DNA from 3 places in the Streptomyces sp. R41 genome. Region 3 is predicted to be linked to each of the others. Evidence: riboswitches for the same ligand, from Rfam matches in the RefSeq annotation. Region 3 holds a riboswitch; each other region holds the start of a gene.
What was found. A riboswitch is a leader RNA that binds a small molecule or an ion and turns the genes downstream of it on or off. The one in region 3 is predicted to bind thiamine pyrophosphate.
Positions count from the first base shown of each region.

Region 1: linked by a shared signal. The riboswitch ahead of thiC (phosphomethylpyrimidine synthase ThiC) and the one ahead of thiO (glycine oxidase ThiO) in region 3 are both predicted to bind thiamine pyrophosphate.
Region 2: linked by a shared signal. The riboswitch ahead of AB5J53_RS34335 (thiamine ABC transporter substrate binding subunit) and the one ahead of thiO (glycine oxidase ThiO) in region 3 are both predicted to bind thiamine pyrophosphate.

Region 1 covers NZ_CP163443.1:5,276,934-5,283,811, reverse strand. Annotated here, with positions in the region: gene AB5J53_RS24190 (SsgA family sporulation/cell division regulator) at 9-446, shown strand; gene AB5J53_RS24185 (YibE/F family protein) at 509-1,966, opposite strand; TPP riboswitch at 2,038-2,194, shown strand; gene thiC (phosphomethylpyrimidine synthase ThiC) at 2,187-4,016, shown strand; gene AB5J53_RS24175 (VWA domain-containing protein) at 4,111-5,625, shown strand; gene AB5J53_RS24170 (hypothetical protein) at 5,847-6,710, opposite strand.
Region 2 covers NZ_CP163443.1:7,508,471-7,515,348, reverse strand. Annotated here, with positions in the region: gene AB5J53_RS34350 (maleylpyruvate isomerase family mycothiol-dependent enzyme) at 1-230, opposite strand, end outside; gene AB5J53_RS34345 (ABC transporter ATP-binding protein) at 241-1,275, opposite strand; gene AB5J53_RS34340 (ABC transporter permease) at 1,276-2,955, opposite strand; gene AB5J53_RS34335 (thiamine ABC transporter substrate binding subunit) at 2,931-4,016, opposite strand; TPP riboswitch at 4,094-4,199, opposite strand; gene rlmN (23S rRNA (adenine(2503)-C(2))-methyltransferase RlmN) at 4,224-5,330, opposite strand; gene AB5J53_RS34325 (hypothetical protein) at 5,544-5,783, shown strand; gene AB5J53_RS34320 (winged helix DNA-binding domain-containing protein) at 5,898-6,878, opposite strand, start outside.
Region 3 covers NZ_CP163443.1:3,039,182-3,046,059, forward strand. Annotated here, with positions in the region: gene metF (methylenetetrahydrofolate reductase [NAD(P)H]) at 1-386, opposite strand, end outside; gene thiE (thiamine phosphate synthase) at 537-1,196, opposite strand; gene AB5J53_RS14230 (Rv2175c family DNA-binding protein) at 1,365-1,730, opposite strand; gene AB5J53_RS14235 (NAD(P)/FAD-dependent oxidoreductase) at 1,927-3,162, opposite strand; gene AB5J53_RS14240 (hypothetical protein) at 3,248-3,607, opposite strand; TPP riboswitch at 3,660-3,773, shown strand; gene thiO (glycine oxidase ThiO) at 3,771-4,937, shown strand; gene thiS (sulfur carrier protein ThiS) at 4,934-5,134, shown strand; gene AB5J53_RS14255 (thiazole synthase) at 5,138-5,932, shown strand; gene pknB (Stk1 family PASTA domain-containing Ser/Thr kinase) at 6,169-6,878, shown strand, end outside.

The DNA of each region.
Region 1 (6,878 bases), 2.2 Mb from region 3:
GGTAGGCGATGCGCGAGTCGGTACAGGCCGAGGTCATGATGAGCTTCCTCGTGTCGGAGGAGTTGTCCTTCCGCATTCCGGTGGAGCTGCGATACGAGACCTGTGATCCGTACGCCGTGCGGCTGACCTTTCATTTGCCCGGCGACGCTCCTGTGACCTGGGCGTTCGGGCGGGAGTTGCTGATCGACGGCGTGGGCAGGCCGTGCGGTGACGGCGATGTGCACATCGCGCCCGCCGACCCGGAGGCGTTCGGCGAGGTGCTGATCCGGCTTCAGGTGGGCGGCGACCACGCGCTGTTCCGGTCCGGGGCGGCGCCGCTCGTGGCCTTCCTCGACCGCACGGACAAGCTCGTGCCGCTGGGGCAGGAGCGTTCCCTCGCCGACTTCGACACGCACCTCGACGAGGCGCTGGACCGCATTCTGGCGGAGGAGCAGAGCGCGGGCTGACGCACCGCTACCCCCCAAGTGGAGTAACGCTTCCTCACAAGGGGCGCGGGTGCCGGATGGTTTCAGCGCTTGCGGCGGCGGCCCTTTCCGCTGCGTACAGGCGTCCTGGCTCCCGTGGGCTCCACAGGGCCGGCCGCGGTCTCCGGACGGTCCGCGGAGACCACGAGAGCGGCCAGCGCGGTGGTCACCGGCACCGAGGCGACCAGGCCGATCGAGCCGATCAGGGTGCGCACGATCTCTTCGGCGACCAATTCGCTGTTGGCGACCGTGCCCACACTGCTCTGCGCGATCGAGAAGAGCAGCAGCAGCGGCAGCGCAGCGCCCGCGTACGCCAGGACGAGGGTGTTGACGACGGATGCGATGTGGTCGCGGCCGATGCGGATTCCCGCGCGGTACAGGCTACGCCAGCCCATCGTGGGATTCGCCTCGTGCAGCTCCCAGACCGCGGACGTCTGCGTCACCGTCACATCGTCGAGCACACCGAGCGAACCGATGATGACGCCCGCGAGCAGCAGACCGCTCATGTCGATGGACGGATACAAGCCGTGGATCAGGCCAGTGTTGTCGTCGGTGTTCCCGGTCAGCGCCGCCCAGCCGATGAAGACGGAGCCGAGCACACCGATCAGCACCAGCGAGAGCAGTGTGCCGATGACGGCCACCGACGTGCGGGCCGAGAGGCCATGGCACATGTAGAGCGCGATCAGCATGATGGCGCTGGCCCCGACGACCGCCACGATCAGTGGGTCCGAGCCATGCAGGATCGCGGGCAGGATGAAGAAATTCAGGATCAGGAAGCTGATGGCCAGCGCGATGAGCGCCATGACGCCGCGCATCCGGCCCACCACCACGACAACCAGTGCGAAGATCCCGGCGAGCAGGGCCAGGGGGAACTTCCGGTTCACGTCGGTTACCGAGTACTGCAAATCCTTGGGCGCGGAGGGCTCATACGCGACCACGACCTTCTCGCCCTGATGCAACTGCCGCGACTGGTCCGGCTGGACGATCTCGGTGAACGTACGGCCCTTGTCCTTGCCGGTATCGATCCGGATCGTCGCCTTCTTGCAGTCGCCCGTCGCCTGCTGCTGCGCGGAGGAGCCCTCGGCGGTGGAGGTGTCGCCGGTCGGGGTCTCCCCCGAGGCGTTCACGGACTTGCAGTCCACCTTGTCGACCTTGGTCACCGTCGCCTGCTGGGTCTGCCGGTCGAAGCCGACGCCGGTGCGCTCGTGGGACGGGGCGCCGCCGGGCCAGAGCACCACGAGACCCACGACGACCGCCGTGGTGAAGGGGATCAGCACCGCGGCGATGACCTTGCGCAGGTGCTTGGATACGGGGACTGCGGGGCCGTGGCTGTGCGAGTGGCCGTGCCCGCCGCCAGGGCCGTCGCCTGGTCCGGGGCCATGGCCACCACCGCCCGGTCCATGTCCGCGGCCGTCGCCGGAACCATGTCCATGGCCCTCACCGGAGCCGGGTCCGCGAGGCGGCTCGGACGGTGGATATGGGGGCTGCTGCATTGTGGTCACCGACCGATCATCGCAAGAACGGAGGGGGCCCTCTGTTCAGCGCGCCAGATATGACGCTAGCGTGGAGGCACCTTTGCACACGCGGGAGCTCGGAGCACCGGGCTGAGAGGGCGCTGACCTTCGTCTCAGCGATGTTTCACATGAAACATCGACGGACGGAAGCCGCTGCGTCGACCGCCGAACCTGTTACCGGGTAATGCCGGCGTAGGGAGTAGGTCTCATGACCAACAAGGACGTACGCACGCCTGCCTCCAGCCAGACGGACGGGGCGCTTGCTCCGGCCGAGAACGGTGGGGCATCCGCCCCGACCGAGAACGGCGAGGCCGGGAAGTCCATCGGCTGGCACAAGGCGTATGTCGGCGGTTCTCGCCCCGATCTACGAGTGCCGGTCCGTCAGGTGCACCTCACCAACGGGCAGTCCGTCACGCTGTACGACACCTCCGGCCCGTACACCGATCCGACCGTCGATACCGATGTACGCAGGGGTCTGGCACCACTGCGCGAGAACTGGATCATCGCTCGCGGCGACACCGAGGAGTACGCGGGCCGTCCGGTCCGCCCCGAGGACGACGGGATCAAGCACACCTCACCGCGCGGGGGGCTGCGCAACCTCGACGCGGTCTTCCCTGGACGGCCGCGCCAGCCGCGCCGGGGCCGCCCCGGACAGGCGGTGACGCAGCTCGCGTACGCCCGCCGCGGTGAGATCACGCCCGAGATGGAGTTCGTGGCGGTCCGCGAGAACGTCGACCCCGAGGTCGTACGCGAGGAGATCGCCGCGGGCCGTGCGGTGCTGCCCGCGAATGTGAACCACCCGGAAATCGAGCCGATGATCATCGGCAAGCGGTTCCTGGTGAAGGTCAACGCCAACATCGGCAACTCGGCTGTGACGTCCTCCATCGAGGAGGAGGTCGAGAAGATGACCTGGGCGACCCGCTGGGGCGCCGACACGGTCATGGACCTGTCCACCGGCCGCAACATCCACACGACCCGCGAGTGGGTGCTGCGCAACTCCCCCGTCCCCATCGGCACGGTGCCGCTCTACCAGGCACTGGAGAAGGTCGACGGCCGCGCCGAGGAGCTGACCTGGGAGATCTACAAGGACACGGTCATCGAGCAGGCCGAGCAGGGCGTGGACTACATGACGGTCCACGCGGGCGTACGCCTGCCGTACGTGCCGCTCACCGCGAACCGCAAGACCGGCATCGTCTCGCGCGGCGGCTCGATCATGGCGGCCTGGTGCCTCGCGCACCACAAGGAGTCGTTCCTGTACGAGAACTTCGAGGAGCTCTGCGAGATCCTCGCGGCGTACGACGTCACGTACTCGCTCGGCGACGGCCTGCGGCCCGGCTCCATCGCGGACGCCAACGACGCCGCCCAGTTCGCGGAGTTGAGGACGCTCGGGGAACTCAACACGATCGCCAAGCGTTTCAACGTACAGACCATGATCGAAGGCCCGGGACATGTCCCGATGCACAAGATCAAGGAGAACATCGACCTTCAGCAGGAGATCTGCGATGAAGCTCCGTTCTATACGCTCGGCCCGCTGACGACGGACGTCGCGCCGGCGTACGACCACATCACCTCCGGCATCGGTGCCGCGATGATCGCCTGGTGGGGCACGGCCATGCTCTGCTACGTCACGCCCAAGGAGCACTTGGGCCTGCCCAACCGTGACGACGTCAAGACCGGCGTCATCACCTACAAGATCGCCGCCCACGCAGCCGACCTCGCCAAGGGGCACCCAGGTGCGCAGGAATGGGACGACGCGCTGTCCGACGCCCGCTTCGAATTCCGGTGGGAGGACCAGTTCAACCTGGCCCTCGACCCGGACACGGCACGGGAGTTCCACGACGAGACACTGCCGGCCGAGCCCGCCAAGACGGCCCACTTCTGCTCCATGTGCGGGCCGAAGTTCTGCTCGATGAAGATCTCGCAGGACATCCGGCGTGAGCACGGCGGTTCGCAGGCGGAGATCGAGGAGGGTATGGCGCAGAAGTCCAAGGAGTTCGCGGCGGCGGGCAACCGGGTCTATCTGCCGTTGGCGGACTGAGGCGCGCACGAGTGCGTGGTGTTCGGAGCCGTCCGAGGCTCGTATATGTGCATCGGACGGCTTCAGGGCCGGGTTCTGTCGGCAGACTGGGCGCATGACAGCGACATCCATGAGCAAGGGCGCCAACCTTCCCGTGGCCGCCGAGGCCGTGCAGGTCGTGCTGAGCTGGTCCGGTGGGTCCGGTGGGTCCGGTGGGTCCGGTGGGTCCGGTGGGTCCGGTGCGCCGGACGCCGATGCCTCGGCGCTGCTGCTGGGTGCGGGTGGACGGGTGCGGGACGACGGGGACTTCGTCTTCTACAACCAGCCGCAGCATGCCTCCGGGGCCGTGCGGCACCTCGGGAAGCGGCGGGACGGCGGAGCCACGACGGACACGGTCGGAGTGGACCTGCGCGCCCTGGAGCCGGGCATCGAGCGGGTTGTCCTGTGCGCCTCGGCCGACGGCGGCACCTTCGGCGAGCTGTCCGGCCTGACGCTCACGTTGCTCGACGCCGGGACGCGGCAGGAGCTCGCGCGCTTCGAGATGGAGGCCACGACGGAGACGGCGTTCATCGGTGGTGAGCTGTATCTGCGCGGCGGCCAGTGGAAGTTCCGCGCGGTCGGACAGGGCTACGCGTCCGGGCTCGCTGGCCTGGCGACCGACTTCGGGATCAGCGTGGACGACGAGGCCGGGGGCTCCGCGTCTGCCGCCGGCTCCGCGCCCGGGACCGGTGCCGCGTCGGCGGTGCCGCCTGCGGTGACCGCCGCGGGCCCACCGGTGGTGCCGTCCGCGGGCCCGCCCATCGCGCCGCCTGTGGCCCCGCCCGCCCCGCAGGTTCCGCCGGCGCCCCCAGGCTCCGCGCCTCGCCTCACCAAGGGCGAGGAGCAGTTGCCCGTGGACATGCGCAAGCGGCTCTCCCTGCGCAAGGAGCAGGTGGCGGTCAGTCTGCGAAAGCGCGGGGCGGAGGGGGTCACAGCGCGTGTCGTCCTGGTTCTAGATGCCTCCGGGTCGATGTCCTTCCTGTACTCGAAGGGTGTCGTGGCCGATGTGGTGGAGCGGATGGCCGCGGTGGCCGCGCAGTTGGACGACGACGGAGTGATGCAGGCCTGGACGTTCGCGTCCCATGCGGCCCGGCTGCCGGATCTCGGTCTGGGGGAACTGCCCGAGTGGCTGGAGCTCCATGTCCGGGTCGGTGAGCTGAGCCTGTTCCGTCGGAGCAAGAAGCCGCGGAAGGGCCTGCGGCCGGGGCAGGTGGACATGCGCGCGGTCGGGATCCAGAACGAGGAGCAGAAGGTGATCGCCGAGGTCCGGACATATGTGCGTGAGCACCCGGCCGCCGATCCCACCCTGGTGCTGTTCTTCTCCGACGGAGGTGTCTATCGCAACAAGGAGATCGAGAAGGAGCTGCGGGAGGCGGTGGAGGAGCCGATCTTCTGGCAGTTCGTGGGCCTGGGACGGTCCAACTACGGCGTGCTGGAGCGGTTCGACACGCTGCCGGGCCGACGCGTCGACAACGTCGGCTTCTTCGCCGTCGACGACATCAGCAGCATCCCGGACCCGGAGCTTTACGACCGGCTGCTGTCCGAGTTCCCGGCCTGGATGACCGCGGCCCGCCAGCTCGGCATCATCTGACCGGGCCCTGCTGGCGCGGCCGGACCCGACACGGGGCCCTGTCGGGCCGGGCATCGGCGGACGGAGCCCGGCCAGGGGGGCGTTCGGACGCGCCCTGCCGGAGAGCGTACGGGCGTACACCACCCACCGGTTCGGGCCCGCGCCCCATCAGCGCGGGCCCCGGTTTCCTTTCCGCATCAGGCCGTCGCCCCCGGACATGAAGCACCCGGTCGGCCCGGGCGTCACTCCGGCTGGTGCTCGGGCCCTCCGAAGTCCGGGCTCGTGAAGTCCGGGCTGGAGAAGCTCGGGCGCGGGCCGGCCGCGGGTCCGCCGTCAGGGCTGCTGAACCCCGGTCGGTTGTAGCCGAGTTGCGGGATGCGGCTGGGCGCCGGTGCCGGACGGCCCAGTGCCGCGGAGCCCGGATCGGCGAGGGCCTCCCGGAGGAACGGCAGGATGCCGCGTTCCAGCAGGGCCTCGCGCCAGGCTTCCCTGGCCCGGGCCACCTGCTCGTTCAGCTCGCCGCGCGCTCCGGCCTGGAGCGAGGAGGAACTGTTGCGCAGTGCGGTCAGCAGCAGCCCGACCGCGGCGACCAGAATCGCGGCCGCCGTGACCGCGCCGAAGACCCATCCGGTGGTGAGGAGGGTCTTGGCGAACGTCTGCTCGGGGTCGAGCATCTTCAGGAGGTACCCCACGAGCAGGAAGATCGCCGCCGCTGTCCCGGCGAGGACGGGGGCGAGCACCGCGACGACGGCGATGGCGCCGGCCCCGGCGGTCTCGGACACCTCCCCCACGGTGGCGGCGAGCCCCATCGCGGTCGCGCCCGGCTCCGCGGAGCCGGCTTCCTCGCTCACGACCGGGGTGGACGGCGCCGGCTGGCGCAGCTCCTCGCGGACCCTCACATAATGCTGGTATTCGCTCGCCGCGGCCGCCGTGATGAGTGCGGTGGCGTTGAGCGCCATGGTGCGCAGTTGTTCGGGGTTGAGCCGCTGGCCGACAGCGGCGAGTTCCGGACGGTGTGGTGCGGAGCGCAGCGCCTCATCGAGGATCCGCTCGTATTCCTGGCGGTCCTCGCTCAGCAGGTGCTGCGGAACGCTGTTCATGTGCATCCCCCGATGCTCCGTAGGGCTGGTGGCTCGCACGCTGACGAGCCGTCGGGCAGAAACGGAGGGGAGCCTGCTACGGATAAGCCGATGGTAGAGCGGTGACGGCACGCCGTGACAGGGGGTTTCCAGAAATTGCCCCCTGGCCAGCGCAGTCCTCCGTGGGGGACGCCT
Region 2 (6,878 bases), 4.5 Mb from region 3:
ACGAGCGGAATCCTGTCCTCGGGGACGTTCTCCTGCGCCCGCGTGCGGACGATGAATTCGACCCAGCGCAGCGCCCCGCCCGTGTGTCGCACGAGCTGCTCCAGCGACCACTCGGGGCAGGTCGGCACGGTGGCGGACAGGTCGGCGGCGCCCGCGGCCACCACGTCCCTCAGCTGCCGTACCTGCAGCTCGATCGCGTCGCAGTAGCGGTCGTGTCCGAGTAGCGTCATGATCCGCACCTTATGCGGCAGAGGGCTCCCCGAGTACGACAATTTCGGCTGCGTCGAACTCCACGCCGACCTCGTCCCCGGGCTCCGGCGCGTCCCGCAGCGCGCACGCCGCTTCCAGCCGGGGCGCGTCCTGGGGCTGCAGATGTACGGCGACGTGGGTGCCCCGGAAGGTGCGCGCGGCAACCGTGCAGCGCAGCCCGTCCGCCGCGGCCACGAGCCGTACGCCGGCGGGCCGTACGAGGACTGTGCCCGGCCCCTGGGGGGCGCCCTCCGGCACCGGAACCTTCCCCCACGGGGTGTCCGCGGCCTCCCCGCCCACCGTCGCCTCGACCACGTTGTCGAAGCCGAGGAAGCGGGCCACGAACTCGTCCGCGGGGCGCTGCCAGACCTCAAGTGGCGTACCGGACTGGGCGATCCGCCCGTCCCGCATCACCACGACCCGGTCGGCGAGCGCGAAGGCCTCGCCCTGGTCGTGCGTGACGGCGAGCACGGTCGTGCCCAACTCGCCGAAGAGCCCCCGGAGTTCCACGACGAGCCGTTCGCGCAGGGAGCGGTCCAGCTGGCCGAGCGGTTCGTCGAGCATCAGCAGGCGCGGTCGGGGCGCGAGCGCACGGGCCAGCGCGACCCGCTGCTGCTCGCCGCCGGAGAGTTCCGCGACAGCCCGCCGCTCGGCACCAGGAAGCCCGACGAGCTCCAGCAACTCCTTTACTTCCAGAGCCTGTTGCCCCTTCGCAGCTCCATGCCTCCGCAACCCGAAGGCCACATTGCCGCCCACGTCACGCTGCGGGAAGAGCTGGTGGTCCTGGAACATCAGGCCGACGCCCCGCTTGTGCGCCGGCACCCCCGCCTGGTCGCGCCCGCCCAGTACCACACGGCCCGCGTCGAGCGACTGCAATCCGGCCACCGCCCGCAGCAGCGTGGACTTGCCACTGCCGCTCGGCCCGAGCACGCAGACGATCTCGTGCTGGGCGACATCGAGGTCGACGGCGTCGAGCACCGGCCGCCCGCCGAAGCGTACGGTCGCGCCTTCCAGGCTCAGCAGCATCTAGAACTCCCCGGTCCGGTCGCTCCGTACGCGCTCCAATACCAGCAGCGCCACCGCGCACACCACCATCAAGATCGTCGAAAGGGCCATCGCCTGGCCGTAGTTGAGGTCGCCGGCCCGCCCGAGCAGCCGGGCCACGGCGACCGGCAGCGTCGGATTGTCGGGTCGTGCGATGAAGACGGTCGCCCCGAACTCGCCGAGCGACACGGCGAAGGCGAACCCGGCCGCGATCAGCAGCGCCCGCCGCACCATCGGCAGATCGATCTCGCGCCACACCCGCCACGGCGACGCCCCGAGCACGGCCGCCGCCTCCCGCAGCCGCCCGTCAACCGCCCTCAGCACGGGCAGCATCGTCCGTACGACGAAGGGGACGCCCACCAGGGCTTGCGCGAGCGGCACCAGGATCCAGGACGCCCGCAGATCCAGTGGGGGCTTGTCCAGTGCGATCAGGAACCCGAAGCCGACGGTCACCGCGGAGACGCCGAGCGGCAGCATCAGCAGCGCGTCGAAGCCTCGTACGAGACGACCGGTGTTGCGGCGAGTGAGGGCCGCGGCCGCCAGTCCCCCGATCAATACGGCGATGGCGGTGGCGGCGAGCGCGTACTCCAGCGAGTTGCCGATCGCCTCGATCGGCGCGACAAGGAAGATGCCTCCGTCGGCCGAGGTCAGCGCCTTGTAGTACGCGAACCCGTAGCCGTCGGGAGCGTCGAAGGAACGCTGGACCAGCACGCCGAGCGGAAGCACGAGGAGGACCGCGATGCTCGCCAGCACCCCCGCCAGCAGTGCCCACTGCCCGGCCCCGCGCGGCCGGCGCGCGGTCGCCTCCGGGGCCACCAGGCGCAGGGCGGTCTCCCGGCGGCGTACGGTCCGGGCGTGCACGGCGAGGATCGCGCCCACCGCCACGAACTGGATCATCGTCAGCACCGCCGCCGTCGCCAGGTCGAAGATCTCCGAGGTCTGCCGGTAGATCTCGACTTCGAGCGTCGAGAAGGTGGGGCCGCCGAGGATCTGCACCACGCCGAAGGAGGTGAAGGTGAAGAGGAAGACCATGAGCGCCGCGGCGGCCACGGCCGGGCTCAGGGCCGGCAGCGTCACCTTGCGCCAGGCCGCGAACCGGGAGGCGCCGAGCATCCGGGCGGCCTCCTCCTGGCGCGGGTCGAGTTGCGACCAGAGCCCGCCGACCGTCCGTACGACGACCGCGTAGTTGAAGAAGACATGCGCGAGCAGGATCGCCCAGACGGTGGTGTCGAGCCGTACGCCCCACAGCTCGTCCAGGAGTCCGCCGCGGCCGACGAGCGCCAGAAAGGCCGTACCGACAACGACGGTGGGCAGCACGAAGGGCACGGTCACGACCGCGCGCAGGACCTGCTTGCCCCTGAAATCGAAGCGCGCGAAAACATACGCGCCGGGGAGCGCGATCAGCAGCGTGAGCGCCGTCGAGACGAGCGCCTGCCACGTGGTGAACCACAGCACGTGCCGGATGTCCGACTGCGCGAGCACCTCGCCGATCCGCCCCAACTGCCAGGCCCCGTCGACCTCGAGGCCGCGGGCCACGATCGCGGCGACGGGGTAGGCGAAGAAGACCGCGAAGAACGCGACGGGCAGGGCCATGAGCCCGAGCCGCGCCGCGCTCCCCTTCCGGGCCTTCGGCGGGGCTACTTCAGTACGAGCGAGGTCCACGACTTGACCCACTGGTCACGATTGTCGGCGATCTTGGCCGGGGCCATGGTCTCGGGATCCTTGGCCTGGGGGCCGAACTTGGTGAACTCGGCGGGCACCACGGCACCCTTGACCACCGGGTACACGAACATGTTCAGCGGCATGTCCTGCTGGAACTCCTTGGTGACCAGGAAGTCGAGGAGCGCCTTGCCGCCCTTGGTGTTCTTCGCGTTGCTCAACAGCCCCGCGTACTCCACCTGCCGGAAGCAGGTGCCGTTCACGACGCCGGTCGGCGCGGTCGTCGGCTTCGGGTCGGCGTAGATGACCTCGGCGGGCGGCGAGGAGGCGTACGAGACGACGAGCGGCCGGTCGGCCTTGGCCTTCTTGCCGCCGGCGGACCCGGAGAACTCGTCGTTGTAGGCCTGCTCCCAGCCGTCGACGACCTTGACGCCGTTGGCCTTGAGCTTCTTCCAGTAGTCCTGCCAGCCCCCATCGCCGTACTTCGCTGCGGTCCCGAGCAGGAAGCCCAGGCCGGGCGAGGATGTGGAGGCGTTCTCGGTGACGAGGAGGTTCTTGTACTCGGGCTTGATCAGGTCGTCGAAGGACTGCGGCGGCGTCAGCTTGTGCTCGCTGAAGTAGGCCTTGTCGTAGTTGACGCATATGTCGCCCGAGTCGATGGGCGTGACGCGGTGCTTGTCCTGGTCGACCCGGTACTCGGGCAGGATCTGGTCGGCGCCCCTGGCCTCGTAGGACTGGAAGAGCCCGTTGTCGAGCGCGCGGGACAGCAGGGTGTTGTCGACGCCGAAGAAGACGTCGCCCTGGGGGTTGTCCTTGGTGAGGATCGCCTTGTTGACGGCCTGCCCGGCGTCGCCGTCCTTCAGGACCTTGACCGTGTAGCCGGACTGCTTCTCGAAGTCCTTGAGCACGCTCTTGGACACGGCCCACGAGTCGTGGCTGACGAGCGTCACGGTCTTGGAGTCCGCGGAGCCGCCGCTGTCGGTGGACCCGCACGCCGTCAGTACGGGCAGCGTGACCAGGCCCAGGCCGACGGCCACGGACGCGAACTTCTTGGTGGTGCTCACTGATTTCCTCCTGGCTGACCAGGAAGAGACGCGGCCCTGCCCGGGACCTCTGACAGTTCCCGGGCAGGGCGCAACAGCTTGAGTGGTGACCGAACTTCCTACCCAGAATGACCTGGGCAAGGTTCAGAGGGTCTGCGGTCTCTCCCGCACTCTCAGCGCTGTGGCGCTCCCCTGTCGGAATATGAAGATGTACGTACGCAGGACAGGTTACCGCTCGGTGGCGGCGAGCTGACCGCACGCCCCGTCGATCTCCTGGCCCCGGGTGTCCCGGATGGTCACCGGCACCCCGTGGGCCGCGATCGCCTCGACGAACGCCTTCTCGTCCTCGGGCCGCGATGCGGTCCACTTCGAACCCGGAGTCGGGTTCAACGGGATGAGGTTGACGTGCACCGGCTTGCCCTTGAGCAGCCGCCCGAGCCGGTCACCGCGCCACGCCTGGTCGTTGATGTCCCGGATGAGGGCGTACTCGATGGACAGCCGACGCCCGGACTTGGCGGCGTACTCCCAGCCCGCGTCGAGAACTTCCCGCACCTTCCACCGCGTATTGACCGGTACGAGCGTGTCGCGCAGTTCGTCGTCCGGCGCGTGCAGGGAGATGGCGAGGCGGCACTTGAAGCCCTCGTCACAGAACCGGTGGATCGCGGGGACGAGCCCCACGGTGGACACGGTGATCCCGCGCTGCGACAGCCCCAGCCCGTCGGGCTCGGGATCGGTGAGCGCACGAATAGCACCCACCACCCTCTTGTAGTTGGCGAGCGGCTCGCCCATGCCCATGAAGACGATGTTGCTCAGCCGCGCCGGACCACCCGGGATCTCGCCGTCCCTGAGGGCGCGCATCCCGTCCACGATCTGGTGCACGATCTCACCGGTCGACAGGTTCCGGTCGAGCCCGGCCTGCCCCGTGGCACAGAAGGGGCAGTTCATCCCGCACCCGGCCTGCGAGCTGATGCACATGGTCACCCGGTCCGGGTAGCGCATCAGCACGGATTCGACGAGTGTGCCGTCGAAGAGCCGCCACAGGGTCTTTCGGGTCGTGTCCTGGTCGGTCGACAGATGCCGCACGACCGTCATCAGCTCGGGGAGCAACGCCTCCTGGAGCTTGCCGCGCGAGGCGGCCGGGATGTCCGTCCACTCGGCGGGGTCGTGCGCGTACCGCGCGAAGTAGTGCTGCGAGAGCTGCTTGGCACGAAACGGCTTCTCACCGATCGCGGCAACCGCCTCTTTACGCTCGGCGGGCGTGAGATCGGCAAGGTGCCGCGGCGGCTTCTGGGCTCCGCGCGGGGCGACGAAAGTGAGTTCTCCGGGCTTAGGCATGGCTGTACCAGTGTCGCAGATCGATTTGTGTGACCTGGGGCCCCGATGGAGCCGGGAGGGTGTGAGACCGCCCTCGCTACGGAGATCGCGAACAGTTCGCGATCTCCGTAGCGAGGACGGTCTGCTCGCCGTGGATTCCGCCCGCGGTCTCACCCGCGCGGTCGGCACGTCGCAAGGTCGGCGTACTGAGCACACGAGATTAGGATCCGAATTGTGGCAGACATCCCCGACGAATTGATCAAGCTGGAACATTCCGCCGAAGAGGAACGCGCGAAATGCGCGGGCCTCGCCGGCGACGAGTACGAGACGCAGTGCCGCCGGTGGCGCGAAGCGTCCGAGGTGGCGCAGGCGGCCATCACGAAGTACGCACAGGCGGCCGAGCAGGACCGCCACGAGGTCGAGCAGGCCGTGAAGAAGGCTGTACGGCGGGCAGAGGAGGACCCGGCGGACTAGTCGGGCGGGTAGGCCCCCGTCTCGCGGTTGAGGCGGGGGCCCCGTCGTGCCATCACCCGTGTCTGTGCCAACGAACCTTGAGTCCGTGCCATCGAAGTCTGAGCATCAAAACCGTCACAGCAGCCGCGCCTCGGCTTCGGGGAGTTTCGACCACCAGTGCCCGTAGCGGCTGTAGACCGCCGCCTCGCGTTCGCCGAGGAGCGTCGTCAAGGACTGAGCCTCCGCGGCGAGCCCATCCCAGGCGGCGGAGGGCAGGGGGTGGAAGGCCGTGGCCTCGATGCCGCCGCCCACCGGGCGCCAGACACCGGCGACATGGCCGTCCACCAGCAGGGTGGGCAGTACGTCGCCGTTCCTGCGGATCACCAAGGGGCGGTAGGCCGGGGGTATCACCCGGCTACGGTCGGCATAGGCCAGCAGAACGCTGTCCCACATCGCCATCAGCCGGGGCGGGGCGGGGGTTTCCGCGGGCGGCCGGGAGGCACCCGGGAGGTCGAACAGCGTGCCGCCGTCCGGCCCCTGGAGCTGCTCGACGGCGCCGTCCAGAGCGCGGAGCGCCTCGCGGACGGCCGCCCGCTGCACCATGGCGAACTGCGCCACGTCCGCCACCGACGCAGGCCCGAACCCCGCCAGGTAGCGCAGGATCAGGGTCCGCAGCGCTTGTGGCTCCACCGCCCGTCCCGTGAGGGCGGGCTCCGTCCCCGCCGCGACGAAGGACGGCCGGAGGCCGAATGACCACAGCGCATCCGTCGGGGCATGATGCAACGGCGCGTACGCCTTCAGCCCCCACCAGGCCCCCTCCTTCTTCTCGGCACCGAGCCGCTCCTCGACCCACGCCTGCATCTCTGCCGAGGTGCGCGGCCGGGGGGCAAAGGCCAGCAGCTCCGGCACCAGTTCGTCGGCGTCCGCCGGGGTCAGCCCCGCGGCGGCGAAGCGGAAGCCGAGCCGGGAGGCGTACAGCGTGGGCTGCATCGCCGCGCGGAAGGCCGGGTAGTCCTCGGCGTGCACGGCGTGCGGGGTGATCCGCATCAGGGTCGCCTTGGCCACCGAACGCCCGATGAAGGCGGCATCGAGGTCGGCGGGAGCGAACCCGGTGAG
Region 3 (6,878 bases):
CCCATGGGGTCGCCGGGCGGATCGCCGCGGACCGCGAGGATGTTGCGGATACCGGCGTCCGCGTACTGACCGATGATGTTGCGCAGCTCGGCGATGGAGTGGTTGACCGCGGTCAGGTGGGCGACCGGGGTGAGCGTCGTGTCGACGACGATCTGCTGGGTCTCCTTGACCGTGCCCGCGCGCGTGGAGCCGCCGGCTCCGTAGGTCACGGAGACGAAGTCGGGAGCGACGGCCTCGACCCGGCGGAGGGCGTTCCACAGGTTCCGCTCGCCCTTGGGGGTCTTCGGCGCGGAGAACTCGAACGAGTACGTCTTCTTGCCGGTCGCGAGCATGTCGCGCACGGTGCGTGCGCGATCAGTCCTGGTGGAAGCAGATCCGAGGGCCATACTCGCAGGTTAGCCAGGGGGCGCCGGTCCCCCAACCGGACCGATGTGATTTGTCGGATTTGTCGACTTCTTGTCCACCCCTCGGACAATTCTCGGACGCCTGTGCGGGACGGCTGTGCGGGACGGCCGCTCCGGACGGTCACCGGATGACTATGCGTGACGAAGCCGCTTCGCGAACTCTCCCGCCGCCGCGCCCGGGTCGTCCGCCTCGGTGATCGCCCGTACGACGACGACACGCCGGGCGCCCGCCTCCAGCACCTCGTCGAGGTTGCCCAGGTCGATACCGCCGATGGCGAACCAGGGACGGTCGGTGCCCAGCGAGGCCGTGTGACGGACCAGATCGAGCCCGGGTGCGTGGCGGCCCGGCTTGGTCGGGGTGGGCCAGCAGGGGCCGGTGCAGAAGTAGTCCACGCCCTCCTGGACGGCGGCGGCCGCGGCCTCGGACTCGGCGTGGGTGGAGCGGCCGATCAGGATGTCGTCGCCGAGGACGGCGCGGGCCGCGGGGACCGGGAGGTCGCCCTGGCCCAGATGCAGTACGTCGGCGCCGATCGCGTGGGCGACGTCCGCCCGGTCGTTGACCGCGAGGAGCCTGCCGTGGCGTGCGCAGGCGTCCGCGAAGACCTGGAGGTGCTCCAGCTCCTCGGCCGCCTCCATGCCCTTGTCGCGCAGCTGCACGATGTCGACCCCGCCCTCAAGGACGGCGTCCAGGAACTCGGCGAGGTCTCCCTGGCGCTTGCGGGCATCCGTGCACAGGTAGACGCGGGCGTCGGCGAGCTGGGCGCGTGCGGTGGCGGCGGCGTTCTCGGGCATGCGTGTATCCCCCGTTGTCGGTGCGTACGGACCACGGTGGACCGGTGGCCTTGCGGCGCGCGTACGGATCACGATGGCCCGGTGGCCTTGCGGCGCGTACGGACCACGATGGCCCGTGGCCTTTCGGCCCGGTGCCGGCCGTGGTCCGTACGCCGGACGGTTGTCAGGTCAGACGGCGAGCGCCTGGGCGCGGCGCTTCACCTCCGTGCCGCGATTCTCGCTCAGAGCCTGCGCGGGGGTGCCGGGCAGGGTCGGGTCGGGGGTGAAGAGCCACTCGAGCATCTCTTCGTCGGTGAAGCCGTCGTCCCGCAGGAGCGTCAAGGTGCCGGACAGGCCCTTGACGACCTTGTCCCCGTCGATGAAGGCGGCGGGGACGTGCAGCGCGCGGTTCTCACCACGGCGTACGGCGATCAGCTGGCCCTCCTTGACCAGCTGCCGGACGCGGGTCACCTCGACGCCGAGCTGTTCGGCGATGTCGGGGAGGGTGAGCCAGGCGGGGACGAGAGCATCGATCTTTGCGTCAATCTCGGTCACGGGACAAGCCTGCCATCCCGGACTGACACTCGGTACCCGAGTCCCGCCCGGGCCGGGGTCCCACGCTCGTGCGATCGGGTGGGTTTCGGCCGCTCGGCACCGCCGGAAAGCGCGGTCGGGGGGACGCCCCGTCACGCCGAAACGATCGCGGGGCTCCGCCGAACCGGTGCATCCTCCGGTGGCGTAGAAGTCTCGGCTACGCCGCCGTCGCCGCCTTCAGCGGTTTCGACGGGTCCGTCAGAAGTTCCGGGTTCATCGGGGTGCCCGCCTCGATGAGTCGGCGGCCCTGGGCCAGATCCCTCGGTCGGCCCACCGCCAGCAGGGCGACCAATCGGGTGTCGCGGAGCCAGCAGACCGTCCAGGCGGCGCCGGAGGGGTCGCCGCGCCAGAGGGTCGTGTCGGCGGGGGCGTGGTGGCCGACGTACTGGACGAAACGGCCGAACTGCTCGGACCAGAAGTACGGGACGGGGTCGTACGCGGCGGGGGCCTCGCCGATGATGTTCGCGGCGACCGTACGCGGGCCCTGCAGGGCGTTGTCCCAGTGGTGGACCAGAAGGCGGTCCTCGTACCTTCCCGAAGGGAAGGAGGCGCAGTCACCGACCGCGTAGACGTCCGGTACGGAGGTGCGCAGATGGTCGTCGGCCACCACCTCACGGTGGGCGCCGAGCGCGATCCCGGAGCCGGCCAGCCAGGCGGTCGCGGGGCGTGCGCCGATTCCGACGACCACGGCGCCCGCGGGCACCCGGGAGCCGTCGTCCAGCACCACCGCGCCGGGCTCGATGCGCTCCACGCGCGCGTGCGTACGCAGCGAGGCCCCGCTGTCCGCGTACCAGGCCGCCATCGGCGCGGCCACCTCGGCGGGCAGCGCGCCGGCGAGCGGCCGGTCGGCGGCCTCGACGACCGTCACCGCGCACCCCGCCTCGCGCGCCGCCGTGGCGAACTCGGCGCCGATCCAGCCGGCCCCGACGACCACGATGTCGTGCTGCTGGGCGAGGACGGGGCGCAGCCGCTCGGCGTCGTCCAGGGTGCGCAGCAGATGGACCCCGGGCACGCCCTCCGCGCCTGGCAGCTGAATCGGTTCCGCGCCGGTCGCGATCACCAGGACGTCGTACGGCTCGGGCCCGGTCTCGGTGTCCAGCTCATGGTCCTCGGGGCGTACGCCGAGCGCCTCGCGTCCGAGCTGCAGTTCGATGTCCAGTGCCTCGAAGTCGACGTCGAAGGCGGAGCCCTCGGCCTTGCCGAGCAGTACGGCCTTGGACAGCGGCGGCCGGTCGTACGGCTGATGGGGCTCCGCGCCGATCAGCGTCACGCTGCCGGTGAAGCCCTGTTCACGCAGGGCGACCGCGGTCTGCACACCGGCCATGCCCGCGCCCACGACGACGACTCGCTGTGCCGTACGCCCCTGCGCCTGCGCCTGCGTCTGCTCGCTCACCTGATCACCATAGACAACTGACAAATTGTCAGTCAGGGGACGTGCTCAGTGACCTGTTGCACATTGCACGTCCCTCTTCCACCGCTCACCCGTCCACTTCTCCCGCTTTTTCCACTTCTTCCACCACGCTCGTCCCGCTGCCCGTCTGCGACTCCCATTCCCAGGTCTCCTCCAGGCGTACGCGCCCGTCGGGCAGTTCGACCACGCGGGACACGCAGTGCCCCGACGAGGTGCCGCCGTCGCGCTTCAGCTGCACGTACCGGAAGTCGAGGCGGTCACCCTCACGAGTACCCACGAGATGTCCGCGTACGACATCGCCGCCCGCGTACTCGGCGCAGATCTCGCCGTCCTTCTCGTGGTACGTGAACCGGGTGCGGGTGCCCACCTGACCTGGTGCCTGGTCGGCGACCGGGGCGAGGACGAGGCCGTCGAGCGAGCGGGGCATGGGCGGAGGCTCCCTTACTGAGACAGCCGGCGGCGGGCTAGGGTGGCCAACGTAAAGCACTCGCGGGAGCCCGGACGCACCGGGCTGAGAGGGAGGCTGGGACGGCCTCCGACCGTACGAACCTGATCCGGGTCATGCCGGCGAAGGGAGGGGCTGGACGCCCATGTCGCCTACACGTACGTCAGACGTCCTCGTCATCGGGGGCGGAATCATCGGGCTCGTGACGGCCTGGCGGGCCGCGCAACGCGGGTTCACCACCGCCCTCGTGGATCCCGAACCGGGCGGCGGAGCGGCCCAGGTCGCGGCCGGAATGCTCGCCGCCGTCACCGAACTGCACTACGGCGAGCAGACCCTGCTGGGCCTCAACCTCGCCTCCGCGCGCCGCTATCCGGACTTCGCCGCCGAACTCACGGAAGCCACGGGCCAAGACCTCGGCTACCGCCAGTGCGGCACACTGGCCGTCGCACTGGACGCCGACGACCGCGCCCATCTGCGTGAACTGCACGCCCTGCAAAGCCAGTCGGGGCTCGACTCGGAGTGGCTGAGCGGGCGCGAGTGCCGCCGTCTGGAGCCGATGCTCGCACCCGGCGTACGCGGCGGTCTGCGGGTCGACGGCGACCACCAGGTCGATCCGCGCCGACTCGCCAAGGCCCTGGTCACGGCGTGCGAGCGGGCCGGAGTGGTGTTCCACCGGACCTGGGCGGAGCGGCTGAGCGTCGTACGGGACCGTGCCGCCGGAGTCGTCACCACGGACGGCACCGAGCCGGCCGCGGGCCAGATCGTGCTCGCCGGGGGCAGCCTCAGCGGGCGTCTGGCGGGCGTTCCCGACGACGTCCTGCCGCCCGTGCGCCCCGTGAAGGGGCAGGTGCTGCGGCTGACCGTGCCGAATCGGTACGCGCCCTTCCTGAGCCGTACCGTCCGCGCCGTCGTGCGCGGGAGCCAGGTCTATCTGGTGCCGCGCGAGAACGGCGAGCTCGTCGTGGGCGCGACCAGCGAAGAACTGGGCTGGGACACGACGGTGACCGCGGGCGGCGTGTACGAGCTGCTGCGCGACGCCCATGAGCTGGTCCCCGGGATCACCGAGCTGCCGCTCACGGAGACCCGGGCGGGGCTGCGCCCCGGCTCACCCGACAACGCGCCGCTCCTCGGACCGACCGAGCTGGACGGCCTCCTCCTCGCCACCGGGCACTACCGCAACGGTGTGCTCCTCACGCCCATCACCGGTGACGCGATGGCGCACGTGCTGACCACCGGTGAACTCCCCGACGTGGCCCGCCCCTTCACTCCACGGCGCTTCGGCGCCGCCGCCCTCACGGAGCAGCCCGCATGAACATCTTCGTCAACGGAGAGCGGCAGCGGATCGCCTCGGGTACCGCTCTCGACACACTCGTCGCGGCCCTCACCGCCGCTCCGTCCGGCGTGGCCGCCGCCCTCAACGAAACCGTCGTCCCGCGCGCGCAGTGGTCGTCCACTGCCCTCTCCGAGGGAGACCGCGTCGAAGTCCTCACCGCCGTCCAAGGAGGCTGACCCATGGCCGACGATCCCTTTGTCCTCGGTGGTACGTCCTTCTCCTCCCGGCTGATCATGGGTACGGGCGGTGCGCCAAGCCTCGACGTGCTGGAGCGCTCTCTCGTGGCGTCCGGTACGGAGCTGACGACGGTCGCGATGCGGCGCGTGAACGCGTCCGTGCACGGGTCGGTCCTGTCCGTGCTCGACAAGCTCGGCATCCGCGTGCTGCCGAACACGGCGGGCTGTTTCACCGCGGGCGAGGCCGTGCTGACCGCACGTCTCGCGCGCGAAGCGCTCGGCACGGACCTGGTCAAGCTGGAGGTCATCGCCGACGAGCGCACGCTGTTGCCCGACCCGATCGAGCTGCTCGACGCCGCGGAGACGCTCGTCGACGACGGGTTCACCGTGTTGCCGTACACGAATGACGACCCCGTCCTGGCGCGGAAGCTGGAGGACGTCGGCTGCGCCGCGATCATGCCGCTGGGCTCGCCCATCGGGTCCGGGCTGGGGATCCGGAACCCGCACAACTTCCAGTTGATCGTGGAGCACGCGCGCGTGCCGGTGATTCTGGACGCGGGGGCCGGTACGGCGTCGGACGCGGCGCTCGCCATGGAGCTGGGGTGTGCGGGTGTGATGCTTGCCTCAGCGGTGACGCGGGCGCAGGAGCCCGTCCTGATGGCGGAGGCCATGAAGCACGCGGTGGACGCGGGGCGGCTCGCGTATCGCGCGGGCCGGATTCCTCGGCGGCACTTCGCCGAGGCGTCGTCTCCTGCGGAGGGCTTGGCGCGCCTGGATCCCGAGAGGCCCGCCTTCTAGGCACCCGGCCCAGCGGGGGTCTCCCGCCCACGCACCACTCGTTTCCGGTTGGCTGGGAAGTGCGGGTCTCCTCTGGGGCGATCTCGCCGTGCCCGGCCGCGGCCGGGCTCGCGGCGGCGGGGCCTCTCTTCGACGTCCGCGCATGCGTGCGATGTGCGTCACAGGTCGGCTGCAGTCGCGCTCCGGTATCGGCCGAACGGGGCGTCGTGACAGTGGCGGCTCGTACACTCACCTGCGTGGATACGACCCTTCAGGACCCGCTTGTCGGGCAGGTGCTCGACGGCCGCTATCGCGTAGACGCACGGATCGCGGTCGGCGGGATGGCCACGGTCTACAGGGCCCTGGACACCCGTCTCGACCGCGTGCTCGCGCTCAAGGTGATGCACCCGACGCTGGCCGCCGACGGCTCGTTCGTCGAGCGTTTCATCCGCGAGGCCAAGTCGGTGGCCCGGCTCGCGCACCCCAATGTGGTGCAGGTCTTCGACCAGGGGGCGGACGGGTCGTACGTCTATCTGGCCATGGAGTACATCGCCGGGTGCACCCTGCGCGACGTACTGCGCGACCGCGGCGCCCTGCAGCCGCGGGCCGCGCTCGACATCCTGGAGCCGGTGCTCGCCGCCCTCGGCGCCGCGCACCGCGCCGGATTCGTGCACCGCGACATGAAGCCGGAGAACGTCCTCATAGGGGACGACGGCCGGGTCAAGGTGGCGGACTTCGGTCTCGTACGGGCCGTGGACACCGTGACGAACACGACGGGGGCCGTCCTCGGCACCGTCTCGTACCTCGCTCCCGAGCAGATCGAGCACGGCACCGCCGACCCCCGCGTCGACGTCTACGCGTGCGGGGTCGTCCTCTACGAAATGCTCACCGGCGACAAGCCGCACTCCGGGGACTCCCCCGCCCAGGTGCTCTACCAGCACCTGCACGCGGACGTGCCGCCGCCGTC